One region of the Peribacillus sp. N1 genome, then DNA from elsewhere that is predicted to be linked to it. Evidence: riboswitches for the same ligand, from Rfam matches in the RefSeq annotation. Region 1 holds a riboswitch; the other holds the start of a gene.
The links. A riboswitch is a leader RNA that binds a small molecule or an ion and turns the genes downstream of it on or off. The one in region 1 is predicted to bind cyclic di-GMP.
Positions count from the first base shown of each region.

Region 2: it holds a riboswitch for cyclic di-GMP, as region 1 does, so the genes downstream of both, ACYP5M_RS09025 (anti-repressor SinI family protein) here and ACYP5M_RS14350 (anti-repressor SinI family protein) in region 1, are expected to answer to the same signal.

Region 1 covers NZ_BAAHZO010000003.1:288,935-300,635, reverse strand. Annotated here, with positions in the region: gene ACYP5M_RS14390 (flagellin N-terminal helical domain-containing protein) at 1-1,004, shown strand, start outside; gene ACYP5M_RS14385 (DNA endonuclease) at 1,491-2,303, opposite strand; gene flaG (flagellar protein FlaG) at 2,511-2,873, shown strand; gene ACYP5M_RS14375 (flagellar hook-associated protein 2) at 2,888-4,399, shown strand; gene fliS (flagellar export chaperone FliS) at 4,424-4,825, shown strand; gene ACYP5M_RS14365 (flagellar protein FliT) at 4,825-5,169, shown strand; gene hpf (ribosome hibernation-promoting factor, HPF/YfiA family) at 5,423-5,980, shown strand; gene ACYP5M_RS14355 (hypothetical protein) at 6,278-6,475, shown strand; cyclic di-GMP riboswitch class I at 6,639-6,724, shown strand; gene ACYP5M_RS14350 (anti-repressor SinI family protein) at 6,756-6,896, shown strand; gene ACYP5M_RS14345 (helix-turn-helix domain-containing protein) at 7,045-7,368, opposite strand; gene secA (preprotein translocase subunit SecA) at 7,789-10,302, shown strand; one part of gene prfB (peptide chain release factor 2) at 10,474-10,536, shown strand; one part of gene prfB (peptide chain release factor 2) at 10,538-11,572, shown strand.
Region 2 covers NZ_BAAHZO010000002.1:105,166-111,584, reverse strand. Annotated here, with positions in the region: gene ACYP5M_RS09030 (ABC transporter ATP-binding protein) at 1-1,406, shown strand, start outside; cyclic di-GMP riboswitch class I at 1,841-1,924, shown strand; gene ACYP5M_RS09025 (anti-repressor SinI family protein) at 1,943-2,047, shown strand; gene ACYP5M_RS09020 (hypothetical protein) at 2,537-2,674, shown strand; gene ACYP5M_RS09015 (hypothetical protein) at 2,924-3,055, shown strand; gene ACYP5M_RS09010 (hypothetical protein) at 3,416-3,652, shown strand; gene tagU (polyisoprenyl-teichoic acid--peptidoglycan teichoic acid transferase TagU) at 4,291-5,220, opposite strand; gene ACYP5M_RS09000 (hypothetical protein) at 5,988-6,419, shown strand, end outside.

The DNA.
Region 1 (11,701 bases):
CTGAAGGTGCATTAAACGAAACGACTGACATTCTTCAACGTATGCGTGAACTTGCTACACAAGCATCAACGGATACTAATACAACTAGTGACCGTGGAGAAATACAAAAGGAAATGGATTCATTAACATCTGAAATCAACCGTATCGGTAATACTACTGAATTCAATACTCAGAAACTATTGAATGGTTCTAAGGATTCTGATACAAAACTTTCTACTGCTAGCTTGACTGGTTCAGGGGCGGCAGGTGCTGTTACAACTGGCGGTACATTAAGTCTTAAAATCGATGGGAAAGATGTCGATGTTACAATCGGAGATGGTGATGCAGCTGCTGATATAGTGACTGCTATTAATACTGCAGCAAATACTGCACTTGGAACAACTGGTGAAGAGTATGCGTCCCTTGATGGTGATGGTGCTTTAAAGCTTGATACCTTAACTGCTGGCGCTAAAGGTTCCGTTGAAATAGTTGGTGCATCTGCTGGTACTGCTTTAGCTGATTTAAAAATAAGTAGTTCTTCTTCTACGGGTACTGATGCTGGCGCAGGTCTTCAATTCCAAATCGGTGCAAATGAAAACCAAAGTCTGACACTTGAAATCGATGACATGCGTGCTAGTAATCTAGGATTAACTGGTATTGGTGATGGATTCACTGCAACTACAAATGTAAGCAATGGTACAGATTCTAAAGGCGTTGAATCCGGTCTGGATGTTTCTAATGCTAAAAATGCATCTGCAGCAATCACAGTTATTCAATCTGCAATTGACACTGTATCAGCTGAACGTTCTAAACTAGGTGCTAACCAAAACCGATTAGAGCATACGATCAACAACTTAGGTACTTCTTCTGAAAACCTGACTGCTGCTGAATCACGTGTTCGTGATACAGATATGGCTAAGACTATGATGGAGCAAACTAAAAACTCTATCTTGGCGCAAGCATCTCAAGCAATGCTAGCTCAAGCAAATTCCGCACCTCAAGGAGTTTTACAACTTCTGAGGTAAATTTGAAGGGCGTTTTATCCAGTAATGGATAAAATTATGACTGGGTGAATTGCTGGAACTTCCTAAAGCTGCATCAACCACAACGTAACTGGAAACGGTAAGCGTGATGGTCTGAAAATGATGGAGATGACATAATGGATAATCAGCAGCCAAGCTCCTTTGAGGAAACTCTGGAGAAGGTTCAACGACTAGGATATACAGTCTAAGGTGAAAGCTATGGCAATGAAATCCGTAGGGTGGCAAAAGCCATTCGAAGTGCCCAGCCCCTTATAAGATAAGGGTGAAGATATAGTCTGTTCTATGATCGAAAGACATAGTCGCAAAGCAAGCGAACCAACAACCACAAGGAGTTTTACAACTTCTTCGTTAATTTTAGATTACCTGAAAGAGACTCTAGTTTTACTAGAGTCTCTTTTTTTATCGAAAAATATAAAGGATCGGTTAGATTAACATTATTTAGCTCCAAAATACTATCACGTTTTGGCGTTAGTTTAGTTTTTTTATTTCTTGCCATTTATAAGTAACGGACCAATAACTTCTTTTTAGCATCTTTGCAATTTCATTTGTTGTATAACCATTTTCTTTAAGTTGTCTTAGTAATTTAATTTCATCTGGAGAATAGGGTTTAGAGCGATCTGAACTGCTGGTAAGAATCGTGTAATCAGGATACTTAGATTTCCACCTGAGTATTTCTTTTTGATTTCGGAATTCCCAAGAGGTTTTATATAACATGGAAGAACAAGTTTTTGCTACAGGTTCGATTAGTTCGAGGAAACGAAAAGTTTCTTTAACAGAAGTAGTTTTTAGAATATATCCATATCCATCTTTACGAGAGCTCAGCTTTAAGGATAAATGATATGTGGTAAATATATGTTCTTTTAGTTTCTCTAATTCGTCTTTAGGATAACATTGAAGGTAAAGGTAAATATGCGGTGTGAGGTAAATAATTTTTTTATTATGATTTACCCTGTATGAGATGCTTAAAGAGCCATCATCCATGTATAGAATAGTTAGGAAATGTGGTAAAATGCAATGTTTCAATAATGTGAAGGGGAGATGTTTAGTTCCATCATCACTGTAAAAGTGTGGGAATAAATTGGTGAATAATTCTAAAGAAGCGGAACGGACACATTGGCTTGCCGGAGTGATATATAATAATCCATCAAAAAAGGAAATTTTCCATTTTCGATAATCTCCCTGAGATGTGCCGTAGTGCTCCCGGTAGCTGTTGTTCTTTCTCCTGCTATTTTTATAAATTTTCGTGATTTCATCGTCACTTATAATGCTGGCATATAATATATTTTTCTGGATTTCAGTAAGATTAATTATGAAAACCTCCTTATATAAGAGTGTAAGCTCATCTTCTTAATCCCATTTTATAATGTTATCCCCTCCGATAGCGAATGTTTGTTCTCTATTTAATAATAAATCCTTTGTATGTACACTGTAAAGTTCCATTTCGGAACCGATATAAAAAGTAAAGATATCATATTGGGGGCTATTTAGATGCTGGAGAGTTTGTCCACAAATATCCTTTCCTCACAACTTAGAACAGCAATCTCGGAAGGAATCAGTTCATTTTATCAGCGGGAAATGAATACGCTAGCCTATTCGGAGCAAAGTGTGGAATCTACTGATATGCCATCAAAAGAAAATGTGCAGGAAATGGTGGATAGTTTGAACACCTTCCTGAATCCGAAACATACGGCGGTTCGTTTTGAATATCATGAGAAGCTGAATGAGTACTATGTCAAGGTAGTGGATGATGTAACGGATGAGACGATCAGGGAAATTCCCCCGAAGAAGTTATTGGACTTCTATGCGGCAATGACGGAGTTTGTCGGCATAATGGTGGATGAAAAAATATAAGCGGGTGATCAATTTTGGTACGAATCAGTGGTTTAGCAAGCGGGATGGACATTGATGAATTAGTTAAGAGCATGATGCAGGCAGAACGGGTGCCATTGGATAAACTGACACAGAAAAAGCAGTATTCCGAGTGGCAGCGCGATGATTACCGTTCGATAAATACAGCTTTATCAGAATTGGATACGCTCATTCGTGATGGAATTGGGAAGCAGTCTTCCTTCATTAAAAAGAAGGTGACGGTATCGAATCCAGATGCTGTATCAGTGAGAAATGTGAATTCGACCAGTGATTTTTCCGGGAATATAAAAGTGAATGGACTTGCCAAGGCAGCAACCATGACAAGTACAGAAAAAACAGCTGTTACCGACCCCAAAAAGAAACTATCGGAATTGGGAATCACGACTCCTCAAGATATTACGATACTGTCCATCAATAAGGATGGCGGTTTTGATACGGAAGTAAAAGATGGCGCAACAGTGGAAAAACCGTACACTCTTACCCTTAATGCGGACGATACGTTAGAAAGTGTAATAAATAAAATTAATGCAAACTCGGGAGTGACTCTATTTTTCGATGAAACGTCCCAGAAGTTTTCCATCACTGCTAAAAATACAGGTGATATAAAAGATCGGCCTGAAATTGAGTTAGGGAGTACCGGAGATTTCTTCAATGTGCTAAAAATGAGCAGTAACAATGAAGGAACTGGCGGCACAATAGGGGAAAATGCATCGATTACTTATAATGGACTGGACATTTCCCGGCCTTCGAATACGTTTCAGATTAATGGAGCGGAAATAACGGTAAAGCAAAAAACGACGGATACAGTCACATTCTCATCAACAGCTGATGTGGATGCCATCCTGGACACGATCACTCAGTTTGTGAATAAATACAATGATGTCATTAAAAAGGTTCAAGATAAAACGGGTGAAGCTAAATATCGCTCCTTTACCCCGCTTACCTCTGAGCAAAAGAAGGCAATGACCGAGGATGAAGTGAAGCTGTGGGAAGAAAAAGCGAAGAGCGGAACGTTAAAAAGCGATTCGACGTTAAAAAGCCTCCTGATCACAATGAGGTCATCCCTATACACCTCGGTGGATGGGATCACAGGAAAAAACAATCTCAGCAGTTTGGGGATCACCACCACCAAAAATTATTTGGAGGGCGGTAAATTAACGATTGATGAGGACAAGCTCCGGGCAGCCATTAGTGAGGATCCGAATGCGATTTATGATATGTTCATGGCCAATGGGCCAGAAAAGAGCGACAAAGGCCTCGCGCGCCGGTTAAGGGATGATATAGAATCATCAATGAAGGCGATTACTGAAAAAGCCGGAAAGGCCGGATTTGTTAATAACAATTTTACAATCGGAAAATTGGTTGATGGGCTGAATAAGAAGATTTCAACATTTGAGGCAAAGCTAACGAAATTGGAATCGCGCTATTACAACCAGTTCACGGCGATGGAAAAAGCGATTCAAAAGGCAAACAGCCAAAGTGCATCGTTAGCTTCTTATTTTAGTTAAGGTAAGTCGGAAAGGAAGTTAAATATGGCAATAAATAATCCTTATCAATCGTATCAGCAAAATTCAGTCAACACAGCATCCCCGGGAGAGCTTACATTAATGCTTTATAATGGCTGTTTGAAGTTCATCATGCTTGGGAAGAAGGCCATTGAAGCAGGAAATATCGAAGCGAAGAATACGAACATCATCAAGGCGCAAAATATCATCCGCGAATTGATGGTGACGCTGAATATGGATGCGGATGTATCCAAAGCTATGATGAGTCTATATGATTTCATGAACCGGCGTCTGATAGAAGCGAATATGAAAAATGATGTTTCTACCTTGGAAGAAGTGGAGGGCCTTGTTACTGAGTTCCGGAATACTTGGAAGGAAGTAATTCAAATCAATCGGAAAAAACAATTTACCCAAAGCGGTCAAGTGTAATGGTGATTAGGACCTTTCATGATTTGACTGTTGAATTACTTGCCGTTCTGGAAAATCACACGATTACAGAGCGTGATGATAAAATAGAAAGGATCACAAAGCTGATCGATCAGCGAGATGGACTTCTTTCTCGAATCAAACCGCCTTTTACTGCAGAAGAGCAGCAGCTGGGACGTGCAGCACTGTTGCTCAACCAAAAGGTCGATCACTTGCTGAAGCTCCAAAAGCAGGAGATAAAGCGGGATATCCAGGAAATAAACAAGAAGAAACGATCATCTAATAAATACACGAACCCGTATGAAAGTCTATCAGTGGATGGTGTGTTCTATGATAAAAGAAATTGATTATACGACCGTTTGGATTCCAAAAGGTTTTTATGTTAATTATTTTTAAATTTTCTGTAAATAAAATAGGCTTAATTTTTTCTTTATAGCATAGCATTTGATATAATGAAGCTAGGGCAGACATCAACCCCTTTCCAAACCTTCCGACAATTGTTTCATTATTTCGACATATTTCATGATGTGTTTCTAAAAGGAACCGGAGGGGTATTGTAGAATCTAACTGTATAGTCTTAATTTAAGGAGGACTCACTTTATGAATTACAACGTACGCGGTGAAAACATTGAGGTAACTCCAGCAATTCGAGAATACGTCGAAAAGAAAATTGGCAAGTTAGAACGATATTTTAACAATACACCAGATGCAAATGTGTTAGTGAATTTAAAAGTGAACAATAATACATCAAAGGTCGAAGTGACGATTCCCATGCAGAATTTGGTTCTTCGTGCTGAAGAGGAAAATGCGGATATGTATGCTGCCATTGACTTGATCAATGATAAGCTTGAACGCCAAATTCGTAAACATAAAACGAAGGTCAATCGTAAGTTCCGGAACAATCTATCAGCTGCACCAGATGCATTCGCCTTCAATATGGAAGTTGACGAAGTGGTGGATGAATTCGAAGACGATAATGATATTGAAGTGGTCCGCAATAAGCGCTTTGATTTAAAGCCGATGGACAGTGAAGAAGCGATTCTACAAATGAATATGCTTGGTCACAGTTTCTTCGTTTACACGAATGCGGATACTAATACAACGAACGTAGTGTACCGCCGAAAAGATGGACGCTATGGATTGATTGAACCTAGTTAATTATTATTCTAAGATCAAAAGCACAGCCCAGCCTTTGGGTTGTGCTTTTTTAATGCCTGTTGATAGAATTCGTTTGAAAAGGAAAAGAATGATTGCTTCTTTTGTTCTCTATAAAATACAAATCAACGAAAAATCCTTTTGAAGAACAATTATTGTTCTTTATTAAGATAAATAGTCAGTTTTACCTATTTAATAACCCCCTTCTTTTGCACTATACTCAAATTGTAAGTTCTTTAAAAAGAACGGCTGATTTTTTATATAAAACAATTTGATCAAGGTGCAGAGGGGTTGGATTACTTGTATCGAAAGAATTGCCATACTTGCCATAGGGCTTCTTTTAGCAGTGCGGAATATGGAAAGTGGCTTTGCCCGACCTGCGGTGAGGATTTAACTGCGCAAAAAGCCTTGGATGCACTTACAATGGAGAGAATCAATACAAAGCAACGAAATATTAAGAAGAGCAATATTCACTATTATACAAAAAAACGAAAATGAATTAGTCTATGATAAATTACCTGCACTATGAATTTTCTTAATTTTGTAATAATTTGTCGGATAAAAGTTTTTGCATTTAGGTAGATTACCGACATAAAATAGCAATATATGGAGTGGGTATCCGTTATAATATGATTATAAGTAATGTATTTGGTAATAAATACCACGACAAAGGCAAACTTATTGAAAGATGAGGGCGCAAAGGCACAGGTCTAAGGTCCTCGAGACTATGATGGCTGGTCTGCCTGAAATACAAGGAGTATTTTAGGAGGTAGAAGAGGTGGCTAATGTGGAAGTGGATCAAGAATGGGTGAAATTGATTTCAGAAGCAAGGAGCTTGGGTTTCAAAAAGGAGGAAATCAGTGCTTTTTTGAAACGGGAAAGCCTTGAGGTAACATTAGAGGAGAACAATGGAAAATAGCTTACGAAAAAGTTCGAGAACATCCCTATAAACAGTAATTCGATTCATTAGCTGTTTATAGGGTTTATTCTTCCTTGAGATTCTACAAGTCTAGCTTATTCAAACTGTATTCTTCAGGATTATGTAGGTAAACTAGTGTACTACCACTCTACTCTTCTTTATCTTTTCTCCATTTATTAAACTCGATGAATTCCCTGAATTGTTGTTTTGAGACACCCGAATTCATGGCTTCCTCAACGATTTTCATCCAGTCAGTGTCCAAGGTTTCCTTATTTGGTGCATCATAAAGCAGGGCATCAACAGGAATGTTTAGTACGGCGGAGATTTTTTCAAGAAATTGAATAGAAGGATTCGTTTGTAAGTTCCGCTCGAGCGAACTTAAATAAGACTTTGCCACACCCGCTTTATCGGCAAGTTCAGTCATCGACATTTTCTTTTCTTCTCGCAGTTTTTTTACACGTTCACCAATCATCAATACCACCTCGAAACATGTTCTATTTATCTTCCGCTAATAAGTGTCAGTAGCCAATCTTATCATTCAAAACAAGACGACTGTAAGGTTGGATTACCTTGACATGCTATCGCTAGAGAGGACACACAGCATCTAGTGATGGAAGGTTATGGATAATTCTCATTTGCATATGGAATAGTGGGGAGTTAGCAACATATTTTTTATACTTCCTTCTATTTTAACAGTTTTACTCCTCATTTATCCATTGTTTTTCGCAAGAATTGAATTCAGGTCTATACCAGGGAAGTGACATGAAGTTGTACCTCTATGATAGAAGTGGTAAAATTAAGCGTGCATTAGTAATAATAGAAGTGTGTTTCTTCTTACTTATATGAATTTTGTCATTGAACGATCATTACCATAATAGAGGAGCGTTATTGAATGCTTAATATATTAAATAAAGTTTTTGATCCGAATAAGCGAGAAATCAAACGTTTAGAAAAAATCGCCGATCAGGTCGAAGCGCTGGCTGATGAGACGGCGGGGTTATCGGATGAACAGTTGCGTGCCAAAACGGGTGAATTTAAAGAGCGTTATCAAAATGGGGAAACCGTTGATGATTTGCTTGTTGAGGCTTTTGCGGTTGCACGTGAAGGGGCAAAGCGTGCTCTGGGTTTATATCCTTACCGTGTTCAAATCATGGGTGGGGCATCACTTCATGATGGAAATATCTCCGAGATGAAAACAGGGGAAGGTAAAACCTTAACATCCACCATGCCGGTTTATTTAAACGCGCTTACCGGTAAAGGTGTACATGTCGTTACTGTCAATGAATACTTGGCACACCGTGATGCCACCGAGATGGGTGTATTGTATGATTTCCTTGGTTTGACCGTCGGGTTGAATTTGAACAGTCATTCTAAAGAAGAAAAACAGGCGGCGTACAATGCTGACATTACGTATAGTACGAATAATGAGTTAGGTTTTGATTATCTTCGTGACAATATGGTGTTATATAAAGAACAAATGGTACAGCGCCCGCTGCACTTCGCTGTCATTGATGAGGTCGATTCGATTTTGATCGATGAGGCAAGAACGCCATTGATCATTTCCGGCTCCGCACAAAAATCGGCTCAGCTGTATATCCAGGCCAATGCGTTTGTAAAAACCTTGAAAAAAGAAACCGACTACACATATGATGAAAAGACAAAAGGTGTTCAGCTGACGGAAGATGGGATGAATCGAGCTGAAAAAGCGTTTAATATCGATAATTTATTCGATATTAATCACGTTACTTTGAATCATCATATCAATCAGGCGTTAAAGGCACATGTTTCCATGCATTTGGATGTGGATTATGTTGTCCAGGAAGGCGAGATAGTCATCGTTGACCAATTCACTGGCCGTTTGATGAAAGGCCGCCGTTACAGTGAAGGTCTCCACCAAGCGATCGAAGCGAAAGAAGGACTTGAGATTCAAAATGAAAGCATGACTCTTGCGACGATTACATTCCAGAACTATTTCAGGATGTATGAAAAGCTTTCAGGTATGACCGGAACAGCCAAAACGGAAGAAGAAGAATTCCGCAATATTTATAATATGAATGTAATTGCGATCCCGACAAACAGGAATATCATCAGGGACGACAGGGCAGATCTTATATACGCGACAACTGATGGCAAATTCAAGGCTGTTGTGGAAGACATCGCCGAACGCTATACAAAGGGTCAGCCTGTGCTTGTCGGTACGGTTGCCATCGAAACATCTGAAGTCATATCTGCCTATTTATCAAAAAAAGGAATCCCTCACGATGTTTTGAATGCCAAGAACCATGAGCGTGAAGCGGAAATCATTGCGAATGCAGGTAATCAAGGCTCAGTTACGATCGCTACGAACATGGCAGGGCGCGGTACGGATATCAAGCTTGGAGAAGGTGTCAAGGAGCTTGGGGGCCTTGCTGTAATCGGTACGGAACGTCATGAAAGCAGGCGTATAGATAACCAGCTGCGTGGTCGGTCCGGCCGTCAGGGAGATCCAGGGGTCACTCAATTCTATTTATCAATGGAAGATGAATTGATGCGCCGCTTCGGTTCGGATAACATGAAAAACATGATGGCGCGCCTTGGTATGGATGATTCCCAGCCAATTCAAAGCAAAATGGTGACAAGGGCCGTTGAATCCGCACAGAAACGGGTCGAAGGCAATAACTTCGATTCACGTAAGCAATTACTGCAGTATGATGATGTTCTCCGTCAACAACGGGAAATTATCTATAAACAGCGTTTCGATGTCATGGAAAGTGACAACTTACGTGAAATCGTCGAAACGATGATCACGGCATCCATCCAGCGAAATGTTGTCGCGTTTGCACCAATGGGTGATGAGGAAGGCTGGAATTTACAAGGCCTTGTCGATTACCTGAATGGTAACCTATTCAATGAAGGTTCAATCACTTTAGCTGATTTGGAAGGGAAAAATGAATCGGAATTGGTTGAGTTCATTTTAGCAAAAGTGAAAGAAAGCTATGACCAAAAAGAAGAAGAGCTATCTGAAGAACAAATGCGTGAATTCGAAAAAGTAATCGTTCTTCGTGCCGTCGATAGCAAGTGGATGGACCATATTGATGCGATGGAGCAATTGCGCCAAGGGATCCACCTTCGTGCTTATGGCCAGATTGATCCGCTTCGTGAATATCAATCAGAAGGTTTCGCAATGTTTGAAGCGATGATTGCTTCAATGGAAGATGAAGTCGCAAAATACATCATGAAGGCCGAAATCCGAAACAATTTGGAACGTAAGGAAGTCATAAAAGGACAAGCGGTCAATCCGAAGGAAGAAGACGGGGGAAAAGTGAAAAAAGCCCCTGCCCGTAAAAAGGAAGACGTTGGCCGAAACGCGTTATGCCCATGCGGCAGCGGTAAAAAATATAAGAATTGCCATGGCAATTTAGGTTAAAGTTAGGTGTATAATGATTATGGGACGGTTAAGTGTAAGGCTTGCCGCCTCTTTTCATGTTTTGTTTGCATAAAGGTATACATTTGCATATAGTTTGTAGAGGTTTTATTTGTAATGAAGGGAATCCCTCTTCAGGGATTTTTTTTAACATACTTAATGAGGTGAAGAGAAATGGAATTAGCAGAAATTAGAAATGAACTTGAACGGACAGCGCAACGATTAACGGACTTTAGGGGGTCTCTTTGACTTAGATGAAAAAGAGGCACGAATCGCACAGCTAGAAAATGAGATGACACATCCCGATTTTTGGAATGATCAGCAAAAGGCACAAACTGTCATCAATGAAACGAATGGTTTAAAAGAACAAGTCAATCAATTATCCGACCTGAATGAATCATATGAAAATCTGGATTTGACATATGAATTAGTGAAAGAGGAGAACGATCAAGAACTTTTAGCGGAGCTGGAAGAAGAGATCACGGTTCTTGCACAAAAGATGAACGACTTTGAACTTCAACTTTTACTAAGTGAAGAATATGACTCGAAAAATGCCATTCTTGAACTGCATCCTGGTGCAGGCGGAACGGAGTCCCAGGATTGGGGTTCCATGCTGCTGCGCATGTATACAAGATGGGGTGAAAAAAGAGGCTTTAAAGTGGAAACCCTTGATTACCTTCCAGGTGATGAAGCTGGTATCAAGAGTGTCACTTTAATTTTCAAAGGCCATAACGCCTATGGTTATTTGAAAGCGGAAAAAGGGGTACACCGTCTTGTTCGTATTTCTCCTTTCGATTCCTCAGGACGACGCCATACTTCATTCGTTTCATGTGAAGTCATGCCGGAATTCGATGAAACGATCAATATAGAAATACGTACGGAAGATTTGAAAGTCGATACGTACCGGGCAAGTGGTGCAGGTGGTCAGCATATCAATACAACGGACTCGGCAGTCCGGATCACCCATATACCTACGAACACCGTGGTAACGTGCCAAAACGAGAGATCTCAAATCAAAAACAAGGCCCAAGCAATGAATATGCTGAAAGCCAAATTGTATCAACGTGAAATTGAACAGCAACAAGCGGATTTGGATGAAATCCGTGGTGAGCAAAAGGAAATTGGCTGGGGAAGCCAAATTCGTTCTTATGTTTTCCACCCGTATTCCATGGTTAAAGATCACCGTACCAGTGCGGAGACCGGAAACTTGGGAGCAGTCATGGATGGGGATATCGATATGTTCATTGATGCGTACCTGCGTTCAAAATTATAAGATCAGCCAGTCGGACCGGTTTCCCCGGTCCGGCTTTTTTGTGTTTTTTTCTTTTTAACGAATCTTCTGGCTGACATTTACAGGATTGAAAAGGGATGCTCTACCTCGTTCGGCCAATACTAGATAATA
Region 2 (6,419 bases), on a different contig from region 1:
GGAAATCCGATATTATCAACATCATGACAAATGAAACCTTCAATGTAAGTGCAGGGATAAATTTATTTTTACAATTTATATCCTCTCTTATATTTACTTTCATTCAAATCGGTATAGCTTTTTATTTATCTGTTCCAATGACAAGTTTTATAATAGCTTTTGGGATCATTCTTATTTTTTCTTCCCGGAAGTTTGTAAAAAAGTCTCAGTCTATTGGAAAGGAAACCTTTCAGCTAACACAAACATATTTAGCGGGCATGACTGATCACCTTAACGGAATGAAAGATATCAAAAGTAATTCACTAGAGGAATCACATTTGAATTGGTTTCTTTCCTTAAGTAAAAGAATAGAAAAAAATAGAATCAAGTTAACGACTTTAAATACTACCTCCCAGATGATTTTCAAAATTGTATCTTCAGTCTTAATTGCGATCTTCGTCTTTTTTTCGATAAAGATGTTCATGGCCCAGCCAGCACAATTAATGCTGATAATGGTTATTTTTTCAAGGTTATGGCCAAGGTTTACAAGCATTCAATCCAATTTAGAGCAAATAGGATCTACGCTTCCGTCTTTTAAAGCATTGTCCGATTTACAAAACGAATGTAGAGATGCAAGAGAATTATATGAATCTGATTATAAAAATATCATGCCTATTGAAATTAAACGAGGGCTGGATTGCCGTAATGTTTTTTTTAGTTATGATCAAAATGAGAGCACTTATGCCCTTAAAAATATAAGCCTACACATCCCCTCTAACCGTATGACGGCTATTGTCGGCCGATCGGGTGCCGGAAAAAGCACATTAATAGATATATTAATGGGGTTGAATCATCCTAATAGGGGCGAAGTCAGAATAGATGATAGTCCCCTTACTAATGACCGATTATTATCACTGCGGAGGTCCATAAGTTATATCCCGCAAGATCCATATCTCTTTAATGCAACAATAAGGGAAAATTTGCTGATCATTGACCCTGATGCAAGTGATGAATTCATATGGGAATCTTTGGATTTCGCTGCAGCTGCTGATTTTGTCAGTAAACTTCCACAAGGTTTGGATACACTCATCGGAGATCGAGGTGTGCGACTGTCTGGAGGAGAAAGGCAACGGTTAGTGTTAGCCAGAGCAATTTTACGCAAACCGGCCATCCTGGTATTGGATGAAGCCACAAGTGCATTGGATACGGAGAACGAAGCAAAGATTCAATCCGCTATTGAACGATTAAAAGGAAAAATGACCATCATCGTAATAGCTCATCGATTATCGACGATTCGCAATGCCGACCAAGTACTGGTCATGGATCAGGGAGAAATCATTCAGGTCGGTGAATATAACCAATTAGCGAATGAAAAAAGAGGGATGTTTAGCAATTTATTAGGTATCCAAATGGAATCAAGAGTATAAATTGGAAGTTCACGACAGTCAGGTTACAACCATTTTATGGTTTGTAATGCTGGCTTTTTTCTTAGGGGAGATAAATTAATAATGAATGACTTAGCCTACTTAATTCGAAAAAATACTTTTTTAGAATAGTAAATAATAAATTGTTATAGCGATTATATCTCTGCTTTTTAGAAAATTGTTTTAAAGAAATCGCATTCTACCAGTATTTTTACATTATAATGTCACTTTTTGATGAATTGTGTTGAAAAATGACATAAAAAAACGAATAGTATTAAGAGCTATTATTACGTTTTTAAGTATAATTAACATTAATATAGTTTTAATTAAGGGGAAATTTTTTTAGGGCATAATGGTTCACTTGGACAAGGGAATCGAAAGAGTTTTTCAAGATATTTATTAAACTTGAAAGAGTAATAAAAACTAATGTGAAATATTCTTGAGAAAGGCAAACCTATTGAAAAGTAGGGACGCAAAATTACAGGTCTAAGGCTAATTGCTAAGACGGCTGTGTTACCACAAGTTGGGTGGGATTTATCATGGAAGCTAACAATGAACGGGAAGAATGGTTTCATCTAATTTTGGAGGCTAAAAATCTAGGATTATCTATTGAAGATGTGCGGGAGTTCATCAAAGGAAAATGAAAAAATACGTTAGGGAAGGCTGTTATACAGTCTTCTTTTTTTGTTTTTTTTTCGTAAAAAAGTATCTGAAATAAAGAACAAGGGGACAATATTAAAAATGCAACCTAAATGAGAGGGATTTTATTATGGATGTACCTTGTACTTTTATAAGGGGATTAATATGGGGAACTTTATTCTGTGTACCGTTATGGTTATCATTTTGCGGTTGGATAAAAATAATAATGAATTTTATAAAGTAAGCGCTTAATAAATTTAGATATTAAAATGATACCTAGGCAGGATTTAACAGAATGATCATAGAATTTAGTTAAAGTACATAATACGTTAGTCGTTAAATTCTACAGATTTAAGAAATATTACCTATAAAAAACAGTTAATAATACTTAAATATTTTGGTTATGTGCCGATACTACATATAGAGATTAAGCAAAGGGACTTCGCAAAAGGCGATGTCAGATAGCTGCCATCAAAATAGAAGGAGATTATTTGATGACAAAAAACAGGTTCATTACGTTCGAGGAAGTTTATGAAAAGAAACAAAGAAGCAAGAAAATTTTTATTGGGACTTATATTACCATTACATTAGTTTTAATTGCATTAATGACATATTTTATGGGACAAGCATAATATGGGGTTTCGAAGGGCTGAGGAATCGGTCCTTTTTTTGTTTTCTTATATCCTCACGTATTTACCTAAAACATACTAGTGTTCATTCCAAAGGGATATTTCAGAAATGTTAAAATTGGGTAAATTTTTGGTTTTTAAACTAGTTCCTACTTGCCAATCGCTACTATATATGTGATTATAAAAGAGCTATATTCCTTATTTTTGAAAAAAATTGGGACAACTTATGAGATTGTGGAGTGGAAATTTTAAATGGATTTTTTTGATATTTTAAAAGACACTTTTGCCAAGGGTGAGTCTGGACAAGATGTTACTGTAAATGAACTTGTGGAAGAGATTAAGGAGAAATTAAGCGGGATTATTGAACAACCTGAAAGAATATGATCCGTAGATACTTCTTCCCGGGCTTATTGACGTTGGGTGTTGTTTGGTGCAGTTTTGTATAGAATGTTATTCTATCGTTTTCAGGGGCTCTTATATGTTGCCTTTTTAGTGCAGATGATCTGCATCAAAAACTAACCGGTGGCCGTGTCCCTTTGTGGATGTTATCACGGACACGTTTGGCGGTTTGCTAGGAATCTTCTTTTCTCTTTTCTGGTATCGAAGAAGAAAGCGTCAATGAATTTAAGAAATCATTTCCGTTACATATACTAAAGGAGCATGTTTAAAACATGCTTCTTTTTTATCGTTTTCATTTATATATAAATGAATGATAACCTGTGAGGGTGATGAGTATGAGGAGAATTGACGGCTATTCTCGGGGTGTTAGCTGCAGGAGTTAGTATCATTCTTTTTTTTCAAGCGGTTCAAAAAGCGAGTGATGAAAGTGAGGCGGAGTTCGGGAAGTCCTGGGATTTGTTAAGCTCTAAAATAAAGCTTCGATTTCCGAATCGTGCAGATTATGTGCAAAATCGGTCACATGTATTTTTACAGCATATGAATGTGAAGTCCTTTCAATATGATTTGCAGGCCGATACTTAAGAATGTGAAGAACTGGATTCTGGATAAGGTTGGAGGGCAGCATAAAACGGCCTATGAAATTCCAGTTACACAGGTCTTCAATTCTCGCATTAGGGTGTTTATCTTGAACAAGATAGCTATGTTTTCACAGAAAAAGGCGAAAGCTGTTTGTTATGGGATTATTCGGTTTAAATAGGTTCCTCTCCTTTTTCAGGCTCGAGTTCGTTTTATTGAAAAGGGAGAGGCAATGCTCTCATGTATTGCCGAAAAGAGCTACTTCTCATGAAACATATTTCATTCTTGATCGATCACTGATGGCTTTCAGAATAAACATTTTGTCCTGTTTGCTTAGCATAGCCCAGCTGCCTGCTTTGATTTTCATACAAATCCACTCCTTTGGTTTAGGATTATTTATTATGGTTGATGAATGACGGTTGATGGAATTCCGGGTCCAGTGAATGATAGTGTCAAGTGATTATAGGGGCAAGGGGAAGATGGAATTGTCAGCTCATATTAGATTATACCGTCTTTTAGTGCCTAATAAACAACAAAAATTCCAACAAATCTCTACAATTGGTGTTCGTTTTTTGTCAGAATATTGGACGGGGAAAATGAAAAAGCTGTCAGGATGCGGGTCCGGACAGCTCTTTCACTTTTTCTTATTTTATGGATAATTGTTCTTTTAATTCGGATTGAACCTTTTCTTTTTCTTCATCCGACACGATATTATAGTAGACTCCGTCGATTTTCGTTCCATTTCCTGGAATGGTTGCTTGCGTTATGCTTTTGCTTGCATCTCTGTAGTTCTTTTGGATGTCCATCATGTCATCAAACGTCAAATTCGTCTGGATATTATTACCAAGTGCAGCGAAGACTTCATCGTATTTCGTCAATGATGAAAGGCTAGCGCCTTCCTTGATGACAGCCTCGATGATAGAACGTTGTCTGGATTGACGGCCATAATCACCATTCGGATCATCATACCTCATTTGTGAATATTTAAGCGCATCTTCTCCATTTAGATTAATACTTCCCTTTGCAAAATGGACGCCTTCATAAGTGAAATCCAGATCGTTTTGCACAGTCACACCGCCGACTGCGTCAACGATATCCTTAAAGCCTTCCATATTGATCTTCATATAATAGTCGATTGGGATATCAAGGAAGTTTTCAACGGTATCCATGGACATTTTCGCGCCGCCGAAGGCAAATGCATGGTTGATTTTATCCTGTGTTCCATGACCGACGATTTCGGTCCGTGTATCACGCGGAATGCTTAGCATTTTGACCGATTTCTTTTGCGGATTGACCGTCAAGACGATCATTGTATCTGAGCGGCCTTTGTCGCCATCACGCTCATCGACACCGAGCATGAGCATCGAGAATGGCTCCTGGTCTGATAGTGCAAGGTCCTTAGTTCGTTTATCGGTGGTACGGTCTATTGGTGTATGCATCGTGTCAACGGTTTTTGTCAGTGAATTCCATATGGAATAGGCAAAGGCTCCCCCAGCTAATATGAATAGCAGGACAATTACCCCGACTACCTTCAGCCATGTCCGTTTCTTTTTCTTCTTTTTTTCATGTCTCATATTTTACTTCCTTCCTCTTTTTGTAACCACTTCATCTATTATATTTAATTTCATAATAAAAGAATAGTATATTTTGCTACTTTATAATACCTTTGACATATTTGGAAGCCAATAAAAGGTTATTGTTATGACATGAAAGTTTAATAGGTTTTTATAATTGGTTTGAATTTTTTTGAATTGAATGCTGATATAGCAGGGGTTTAAAGCTATGACGTTGTAGCAGCACGGCTATATAAAAGTCTGGATTTCATCTAGGTAAATAGTCGTGGAATTTATGAAGGGTAGGCTGTTTTGAAAACGGTGAGTTCCAGCTACCTTTTCAATTCCCGGTAGGGGAAGGACGGTATCCGCCGCTGATCGAGGCAGCTCCGCAAAATGTTTCAGCTGAGCAGTATGTGGAGCTATATACAGAATCAGAAAAAAATCACCAGTTATTCTGTGATGTAAACGAAGTTATAGTTTGGCAAGCTGCATGAACCGTGACAAAATCCAGGCAAAAGAAAGCTCCTGTGTAGCCATTTCATTCTATATAGAAATATGTTGATGTAACTCCGGAAAAAATTCCCGAGTTTTTTTATTAAAAAGTAAGGCCCTTTATTAAAAGTTGAATAGAATGGAAAAAGTGATTTTTCAAAAGGGAATTTCTAGGCGTACGACGATTTCCCACAAAATGGGTGATAAGCAGAGTCCGTATTGGAAAGCAGGCGCATATATATGCAGTACGGATATCATTAAAGTATAAATAACTATTGGAGGCTAAAGGAAAAATGGCAGAGACTGTTGGTTTACCGTACCTTGATGCTTTAACAGGAAAACCGGTGAGGGTGTTTAAAGGCGGGCCTGATTCTAGAGAAGGCAGGCTTATAGGAGTATTAAGCGATTATATCGTTTTACAAACAGGGAAAGATGAACAAACTCAACTTGTGTATTACGCAAGGGATCATTTGAAAATAGTTGTCGCGAATGCGAAAAAGTCACAAGTCGATTTATTGGCCGAGGAAGAAGAAACAGTATATCCGACCAGTTTTTTAGGAGTGCTGTCAACACTTCAAACTAGCTGCATTCAAGTGAATGGCGGCGGTCCGGGATCTAAAGTTGGCCGGGTTGTAGATGTGAAAGATGAATTTTTAGTTTTATCCACGGAGAAGGATGGGCTTGTTTTATACCCGATTTCCCATATTAAAAGTGTAACAGTGATC